DNA from 2 places in the Pseudoxanthomonas sp. Root65 genome. Region 1 is predicted to be linked to the other one. Evidence: predicted binding sites of a transcription regulator. Region 1 holds the regulator's gene; the other holds the start of a gene.

The links. Region 1 encodes HrcA, which represses chaperone genes, less so after heat shock. Its sites were predicted from a motif close to TTNGCACTCNNNNNNNNNGAGTGCNAA; they were not measured.
Region 2: the regulator HrcA is predicted to act here: its motif matches at 2,665-2,691, upstream of rpoH (RNA polymerase sigma factor RpoH).

What each region holds. Positions count from the first base shown of each region.
Region 1 covers NZ_LMHA01000002.1:796,693-801,114, reverse strand. The annotation lists gene dnaK (molecular chaperone DnaK) at 1-657, opposite strand, end outside; gene grpE (nucleotide exchange factor GrpE) at 768-1,289, opposite strand; gene hrcA (heat-inducible transcriptional repressor HrcA) at 1,331-2,380, opposite strand; gene recN (DNA repair protein RecN) at 2,471-4,138, shown strand; gene fur (ferric iron uptake transcriptional regulator) at 4,240-4,422, opposite strand, start outside.
Region 2 covers NZ_LMHA01000001.1:946,689-951,110, reverse strand. The annotation lists rRNA gene ASD77_RS04165 (23S ribosomal RNA) at 1-47, shown strand, start outside; rRNA gene rrf (5S ribosomal RNA) at 174-279, shown strand; gene ASD77_RS04155 (dipeptidase) at 374-1,594, shown strand; gene ASD77_RS04150 (metal-dependent hydrolase) at 1,668-2,504, shown strand; gene rpoH (RNA polymerase sigma factor RpoH) at 2,703-3,581, shown strand; gene ASD77_RS04140 (hypothetical protein) at 3,713-4,422, shown strand, end outside.

The sequences.
Region 1 (4,422 bases):
GAACTGCTTCTCGCCGTCGACGTTGGCGATCTCGATGATCGACACGTCGAACGTGCCGCCGCCCAGGTCATAGACGACGATCTTGCGGTCGGCACCGCCGTCGCCCTTGTCCAGGCCATAGGCCAGCGCGGCGGCGGTGGGTTCATTGATGATGCGCTTGACGTCCAGGCCGGCGATCTTGCCGGCGTCCTTGGTAGCCTGGCGCTGGCTGTCGTTGAAGTAGGCCGGCACGGTGATGACGGCTTCGGTGACGGTCTCGCCGAGGAAGGCTTCGGCCGTCTTCTTCATCTTTTCCAGGATGCGCGCGGAGATTTCCTGCGCCGACAGCTTCTTGCCGTCGGAGGTCTGCACCCAGGCGTCGCCGTTCTCGTGCGGGATGATGGCGTAAGGGACCAGGTCCAGGTCCTTCTTCACTTCAGCGTCGGTGAACTTGCGGCCGATCAGGCGCTTCACCGCGTAGAAGGTGTTCTTCGGATTGGTCACGGCCTGGCGCTTGGCCGAGGCGCCGACCAGCACTTCGCCGTCCTTCGTGTAGGCCACGATGGAGGGCGTGGTGCGGTCGCCTTCCGAGTTTTCGATGACGCGGGCCTTGCCGCCGTCCATGATCGCCACGCACGAGTTGGTCGTGCCCAGGTCGATGCCGATGATCTTGCCCATGATGGATCTCGCTCCCTAGCAAATTCTGATGTTGGACCCGGCGCCCGGCCGGGTGGATGGTCCCGATATAGGGATGCGATGGCGCGGTTCAAGCGCTATCGCGACGGTGTTCAGTCGTGCCTGGCCACCACGACCAGCGCCGGACGCAGCAGGCGGCCGTTGAGCACGTAGCCCTTCTGGAACACCTGCACCACGCTGCCGGGCGCCGCGTCGGGCGCGTCGGCCTGGCTGATGGCCTGGTGGTGGTCGGGGTTGAAGGCTTCGCCGGTGGGGTCGAGCAGCACCAGGCCGTTGTCGCCGGCGACCTTGAGCAGTTGCTTGAAGGTCAGTTCCAGCCCGTCCTTCAACGGACTGGGCTCCGTGCCCGCGGCCGCCAGGCCGGCGTCGAGACTGTCGAACACCGGCAGCAGGTCGCCCAGCAGGCGTTCGTTGGCGAACTTGCGGGCCTGCTCGATGTCGCGGGCCACGCGCTTGCGCTGGTTTTCCAGGTCGGCACGCTCAAGCAGCGTGGTGGCGCGCAGCTGGTCCAGCTCGTTGCGCAGCGTTTCCAGCTCGGCCAGCAGCGCGGCATCGGCCTCGGGGGACTCGGGCGCATGGCCCTGAGCGTCGTCGTAATCGTGTTGTTCGTTCATTTCGGTTCCCTGGCGGCAGGTCCGGCCGCCCGACCGGGAACCTATGGGGCCGTGGATTCCGGATTCAAGGCCGCGCCCAGGACATCAGCCGCGGCCTGCACCACCGGGATGACCCGGTCGTACGCCATGCGCGTGGGCCCGATGACGCCCAGCACGCCCAGTACCTGCCCGCCCGCCATGTACGGCGCGGTCACCACCGATACGCCGTCGTGCGGCGCCAGTCCGGTGTCCTCGCCGATGAAGATGCGCACGCCCGGGGCGCGGATCGTGCGTTCCAGCAGCTGCAGGATCTCGCGCTTGCGGGCGAAGGCCTCGAACAGGTCCCGCAGCCGTTCCAGGTCGGCCAGCTCTTGCACGCCCATCAACCGGGTCTGCCCGGCCAGCACCACGTCGTCGCCGGGCGGCGTGAGGGCCTGCTCGGCCAGCTCAATCGATTCGGCCAGCAGCCCTTCCATTTCGGTCTGTGCCCGGCGCAGGTCGTGCAGCAGGTTGGCGCGGATCTCCGACAGCGGCCGGCCGGCGAACTGGGTATTCAGATAGTTGGCGATCCGCTCCAGCTCCGACCGCTCGTACACGCGACGGGTCTCGATGACCCGGTTCTGCACGTCGTTATCGGCGAATACCAGGATCGCCATCACCCGCTGGCCATCCAGCGGCACGAAGTCGATGTAGCGGAAGGCGAACTGTTCCCGCCGCGGCACGCTGACCACGCCGACGAAGTGGGTCATCGCCGACAGCAGCTCGGACGCGTTGCCCAGCAGGGCCTGGGTACCGGCGCCAGCCGACAGTTCGGCACGCAGGCGCGCCACCTCGCCCTCGCCCAGCGACTTCACCTGCACCAGGCTGTCGACGAACACCCGGTAGCCCTGCGCGGTCGGGATACGGCCGGCCGACGTGTGCGGCGAACTCAGCAGCCCGACCTCTTCCAGTTCCGACAGGATGTTGCGGATGGTCGCCGGGCTGACCTCCAGCCCGGCGTGCCGGGCCAGCGTCTGCGACCCGACCGGCTCGCCGTCGCGGATGTAGCGCGAGATCAGCGTGCGCAGCAACTGGCGGGCGCGCGGATCCAGCGGGGGCGATGGCGAATGCATACCCGCTAGATAACGTCGCACCGCCCCCTTTGCAAGCGGACCGTCGCCGCTGTCTCAGCACGTGAGCCGGCTCCGCTTACAATCCGCCGCATGCTCAGACACCTCGCCCTCAAGGATTTCGCCGTCGTCCGTGCCGCCGAACTGGAATTCGGCGATGGCATGACCGTCATTTCCGGTGAAACCGGCGCCGGCAAGTCGCTGCTGGTGGACGCGCTGGGTTTCCTGTCCGGCCTGCGGGCCGACAGCGGCGTGGTCCGCCACGGTGCCGAGCGCGCGGAGCTCTCGGCCGAGTTTGCCGCTGCCGCGGGATCGCCGGCGCAGGCGTGGCTGGCCGACAACGCGCTGGACGACGATGGCCAGTGCCAGTTGCGCCGGGTGATCCGGGCCGATGGCGGTTCGCGCGCTTGGATCAACGGCCGCAGCGTCACGTTGTCGCAGCTGACCGAACTGGCCAGCCGGCTGGTGGAAATCCATGGCCAGCACGAACACCAGGCGCTGCTCGCCCGCAACAGCCAGCTGGACCTGCTGGACGCCTTCGCCCGCAACGAGGGCGAACGCACCGCCGTCCGTGATGCCGCCCGCCGCTGGACCGCGCTGCTGCGCGAGCGCGAACAACTGTCCGGTCAGGGCGATGTGTCCGACCGGATCAACTACCTGGAACACCAACTGGCGGAACTGCAGCGCGAGGACCTGGCGCCCGCCACGCTGGAGACGCTGGTGGCCAGCCACCGTCGGCAGGCGCACGCCGCCGGCCTGATCCAGGCCTGCGATGCCGCCTTGGGCGAACTGGCCAGCGACGATGCGCCGTCGCTGACGCGCCAGTTGCAACAGGTTCGCGCCGAGCTTGCCCGGCAGGCCGAACACGAGCCCCGCCTGCGCGACGTGGAGGCATTGCTGGACGGCGCCGCGATCCAGATCGAGGAGGCCGTGTCGTTGCTGGGCCAGGTGCGCGACGACCTGGATGGCGAACCGCTGCAGTTCGACGCGCTGGAGCGCAAGCTCGCCCGCGTGCACGACCTGGCCCGCAAGCACCGGGTGCCCCTGGACGGCCTGCAGGAGCAGCACGACCGTCTGGCCGCCGAACTTGAATCGCTGCGCGGGGCCGGCGAGCGCCTGCTCCAGCTCAACACGGAAATCGACACGACCCGGGCGCAGTGGCGCGATGCCGCCGCCGCCCTGACCCGCACCCGCCAGCGCGCCGCCAAGGCGCTGGGCGAGACCACCACCGCGCTGATCGCCGAGCTGGGCATGGGCGGCGGCCGCTTCGAAATCGAACTGGAACCCCAGGACAGCGAACGCCCCGACCCGACCGGCGCCGAACGGGTGGAATTCCTGGTCTCCGCCAACGCCGGGCAGCCGCCACGCCCGCTGCGCAAGGTCGCCTCCGGCGGCGAACTCGCGCGCATTTCGCTGGCGATCGAAGTCGCGGCGCTGGGCCTGGATGCCGTGCCGACCATGATTTTCGACGAGGTCGACACCGGCATCGGTGGCGCGGTGGCCGAGATCGTCGGCCAGAAGCTGCGCGCCCTCGGCGCCCAGCGGCAGGTGTTGTGCGTCACCCACCTGCCGCAGGTGGCCGCCCAGGGCCATGCGCACTACCGCGTCAGCAAGGCCCCGGTGGACGGCATGACCCAGAGCGCGGTCGAAAAGCTCGGCGCGAAGCAGCGCGAGGAAGAACTCGCCCGCATGCTCGGCGGCGTGGAAGTCAGCAAGGAAGCGCATGCCGCGGCGAAGCGGCTGCTGGCCAACGCGGTCTGACCGAACCTGGTTTCATCTGTGGGAGCGACGTCAGTCGCGATGAAGCACCGCGACCCATCATCGCGACTGACGTCGCTCCCACAGCCAGGATTCTCGGGAGGTCAGCGCTTCTTGCGCACGTACAGCACCAGCGAGTGCTCTTCCAGTTCGTAGCCGTGCTTGGCGGCGATCTCGCGCTGCAGCTTCTCGATCTCGACGCTCTCGAACTCGATGATCTTGCCCGTGTCCACGTCGACCATATGGTCGTGGTGGCCGCCACGGTCCAGCTCGTAGACGGCCTGGCC
Region 2 (4,422 bases), on a different contig from region 1:
CAACCCATTGAGCTAACTGATACTAATGATCCGTGTGGCTTGACCATATAACCTCAAGTGGCCTTGGACTCGACGATATCGTCAGAGAAAATCCAATGCCCGCTACGTCACAAGACCCTATGAGAGATTGGCGCCTTAATCCGTTACCTGGATGGCGACACTCCAACCCTCTCCCTGGTGAAATTAGCGCTGTGGTCCCACCCGTTCCCATCCCGAACACGCGCAGCCGCGCCGATGGTAGTGTGGCTTAAGCCATGCAAGAGTAGGTCATCGCCAGGGGCTTTACCCCAAAACCCCCAGCCAAAAGGCTGGGGGTTTTTTCTTGTGCAGCTTTCGCCAACAATCCTGCTTCATCTCACGAAGGGGCGGATGCATGACGTTGTGTCGAGTGGCCTTGGCCAGTGCGCTGGTGCTGATCTGCATCGATGGCGCAACCGCGAAGGAAGCGGGCGCGGATGCGCGACGCGTCCACGAAGAAACGCTGGTGCTGGACACGCACCTGGATACGCCCGCCAACTTCCGTCGGCCCGGCTGGAACATCGCCGACAACCATCAGCATGAAGGCGATCTGTCGCAGGTGGATCTGCCGCGCATGAAAATGGGTGGCCTGGATGGCGGCTTCTGGGTCATCTACACCGCGCAGGGCGCGCGCGACGAGGCAGGCAAGCGTTCTGCGCGCGATCATGGCCTCGAGCGCCTGGTCAGCATCCACGAGATGCTCGCCGCCCACGCGTCGGAGCTCGAGTTGGCGCGCACCGCCGAGGATGCGGAGCGGATCGCCGCATCAGGCAAGCGGGTGTCCTTCATCAGCATGGAAAATGCCGCGCCCCTGGCCAGCGATCCCAGCCTGCTCACGGCCTACCATCGGCTCGGTTTGCGGATGCTGGGTATCACCCATGTCCGCAACAACGATTTCGGCGACTCCTCGACCGATCCCGCGGGCGCCGAGTGGAAAGGCCTGAGTCCGGCAGGGCGCGCCCTGGTGGAGGCGGCAAACGATTTGGGGATCGTGCTGGATGCCTCGCACGCGAGCGATGCCGTGTTCGACCAGGTGCTCGAGTTGTCGCGGGCGCCCATCGTGCTTTCGCATACCAGCGCCGACGCGCTGTACGACCATCCCCGCAACATCGACGACGCCCGGCTGCGCCGACTGGCCGCTAAGGGTGGTGTCATCCACGTCAACGCGTATGGCGGCTATCTAATCGATATCCCCAAGATCCCCGAGCGCGAAGCGGCCATGGAGGCCCTCGGCAAGAAGTACGGCGCTGAGGGCCAACTGTCGGTCGAGCAGGCACGCGGCTATCTGGCCGAGCGGCGCGAGATCGAAGCCCTTTATCCGGTGAAGCAGGCGACATTCGACGATTACATGGCGCATCTGCTTCACATCCTGAAAGTGGCCGGCGTGGATCATGTCGGTATCGGCGCGGATTGGGACGGTGGCGGCGGCGTGATGGGCATGGAAGACGTCAGCGCGCTGCCGCGGATCACCGAGGCACTGCTTGCCGCCGGCTACACGCAGCAGGATGTCCGCAAGATCTGGAGTGGCAACCTGCTGCGGGTGATCAGGGAAGCTCAAGCGATCGCAAAGGACTGACGGCTTTCGCGGCCACCAGGCCCACGCATGCGAGCAAGACAACATTCCGGTCTCCGCCACGGAGGTAGACGTCATGGAAGAGTCCATCACGGCGCGGCGGTTCACCGCGACGCTTTCCCGCGACATTCCGCGGCACTGGTTGCCGGGCAACGAAGTGGTGTCGTCGCTGCTCAACGCCTACACCATCCTGGTGCCGGCAAATGAAGCGTTCTACATCCGCACGCTCAATGCCTGTACGCCCCGGCTGCAGGATGACGGTCTGCGCCAGCGCTGCCAGGCCTTCATCCGGCAGGAGGCGCAGCATGGGGTGGCGCACAAGCGTTACTGGGACAACCTGGACGCACAGGGGTATGCGTATCGCGGCATCGAGCGTGTGGTGGACCGTGGCATCTTCCGGGTCATGGACCGGGTGGCGCCGCTGTGGCTGCGGGTGTCGCTGGTGAGTTGCGTCGAGCACATCAATGCGTTCCTCGGCTACAAGTTCCTCTCGCAAGCCATCCTCGCCAACGCCGATCCACGCGTGCGCGACCTGATGGAGTGGCATTTCGCCGAGGAGATCGAGCACCGCGCGGTCGCGTTCGATCTGCTGCAGGCGGTATCGCCCCGTTATCCCGTGCGCGTGATCGGTGCGGTGATGACCACCACGCTCTTCTATCTGTTGCTCGCCAGTCTGGCGGCGTTGCTGCTCGCGCAGGATCGCCGCTTGTGGCGAATGGCCACGTGGCGGCAACTGATGCATCACCTCGGCGCCGGGCACGGCATGGCTCGACGCACCGTTGGACACCTGCGCGACTACCTGCGTCCCCGATTCCATCCCTCCCGTCTGGCGGACGCCGATGCCCTGGCCACCACCGTGTTGGCGCGGCAGGCGGCTGCGGAGCCGCCTTCGATCGTGCCAATGCCGCCGTGAACCTGAATGAAAACCCGCCTGTGCTTCAGCCAGCGGGCGGCCACGGACTGGACGTCGCCGGACGGATTCGCAAGCCCATGATTCCAAAGGCTATCCGGGCGCGGGTCCGGCGCGCGTATTGTCGTTGCACGGCTGGAACAATACGGAACTTCCGGCACGGTTAGCAGTCGAACCCCCCGACTGCTAACATCCTTGCCCATGAGCCAGATGACCCCCACTACCGCCCTGGTCGCCAACAACCTCCCGATCCCCAGTGCCCTCGGATCGCTCGACGCCTACATCAGCGCCGTGCACCAGATTCCGGTGCTGACGGTCGAAGACGAGCGCTCGCTCGCCAACCGTTACCGCGAGGACGAAGACCTCGACGCCGCGCGCGAACTGGTGCATTCGCACCTGCGCTTCGTCGTGCACGTCGCCCGCGGCTACAACGGTTACGGCCTGCCGCTGGGCGACCTGATCCAGGAAGGCAATATCGGCCTGATGAAGGCGGTGAAGCGCTTCGATCCCGACATGGGCGTGCGCCTGGTGAGCTTTGCGGTGCACTGGATCCGTGCCGAGATGCACGAGTTCATCCTGAAGAACTGGCGCATCGTGAAGGTTGCCACCACCAAGGCGCAGCGCAAGCTGTTCTTCAACCTGCGCAAGTCGAAGACGCGCCTGGGCTGGATGAATGCCGAGGAAGTCAGCGCCATCGCCAAGGACCTCAACGTGTCCGAACGCGAAGTGATGGAGATGGAATCCCGTCTGTCCGGGCGCGACATCGGCTTCGATGCGCCGTCGGATGAAGACGAAGACCATGCGCCGCCTTCGCCCGCCAGCTATCTGGTGGCGCGCGACGAGGATCCGTCGCAGGCCTACGAGCGTGCCGACAGCGAAGACAACCAGATGGAACTGCTCCGCGAAGGCCTTGCGAACCTCGATGAGCGCTCTCGCGACATCATCAAGCGCCGCTGGCTCGACGGCGAAAGCAAGGTCACGCTGCAGGAGCTGGCCGACGAGTACGGCATCTCCGCCGAGCGCGTCCGCCAGGTCGAAGCCAATGCGCTGAAAAAGATGAAGGCGTTGTTCGCGGCCTGACCTGCTGCTGAGTGATGCGATATCGAAGAGGCCCCTGTGGGGCCTCTTTTTTTTGGTGCCGACCGGCGACGGATGTGGTCCACTACGCCGCGATCCGCCCGGGGGCGGCACGACATCGAGAGGAGCAGCGCATGGGGTGGGGCAACAAGCGGCAGTGGGGACTGGCGGTGGTGTTGGCGTGCGGCGTGCTGGCGGGTGCGGGCATCGCGCCGGCCATGGCGGCGGTAAGCGACAACACCAAGTCGCAGGGCGAAGAACGCGGTGTGCGTTTCAGCATCGATCGCGAGGAGTACGACGCCCAGGCGCGTGCCGCGATGCAGGTCGATCCCGTGGTATCCGCCCATCTGGGCGCGATCCGCAAGGTGGCGTTGGACGATGCAGCGAGCATGGACGAACCCGGCCCTGACGTGCTGGTGTTCGATGTCGAAGGCAGCCGCGGCAAGGGCCGCGTCACGGCACGCTTCCTCACCGTCAGCGCCACGCAGGAGGCGCTCGGTCCCGGCGTGCTGGTGATGGCGGATGGCACCGAGCATGCGATCGAAGGCGATGCGGATGCATTGGCGGCCGAGGACGATCATCACGGGCACGACCATGATGAAGACCTCGAGACAGGCGCCGGTCTCTTTACCCGCCAGGCGCAGGACGCCGCGCAACGCTATCCGCTGATCCGCCAGCACATCGGGCAGATCACCGCGTTCGAGATCGACACCGACGCGACCGGCGCTGCGCCGGGCATGAACACCTTCGTGTTCGACCTGACCGGCGACAAGGGCCGTGGCAGACTCGAAGCCGATTTCATCACCGTCAGCGCCGATACCGAACGGCTCGGCAAGGGCGTGCT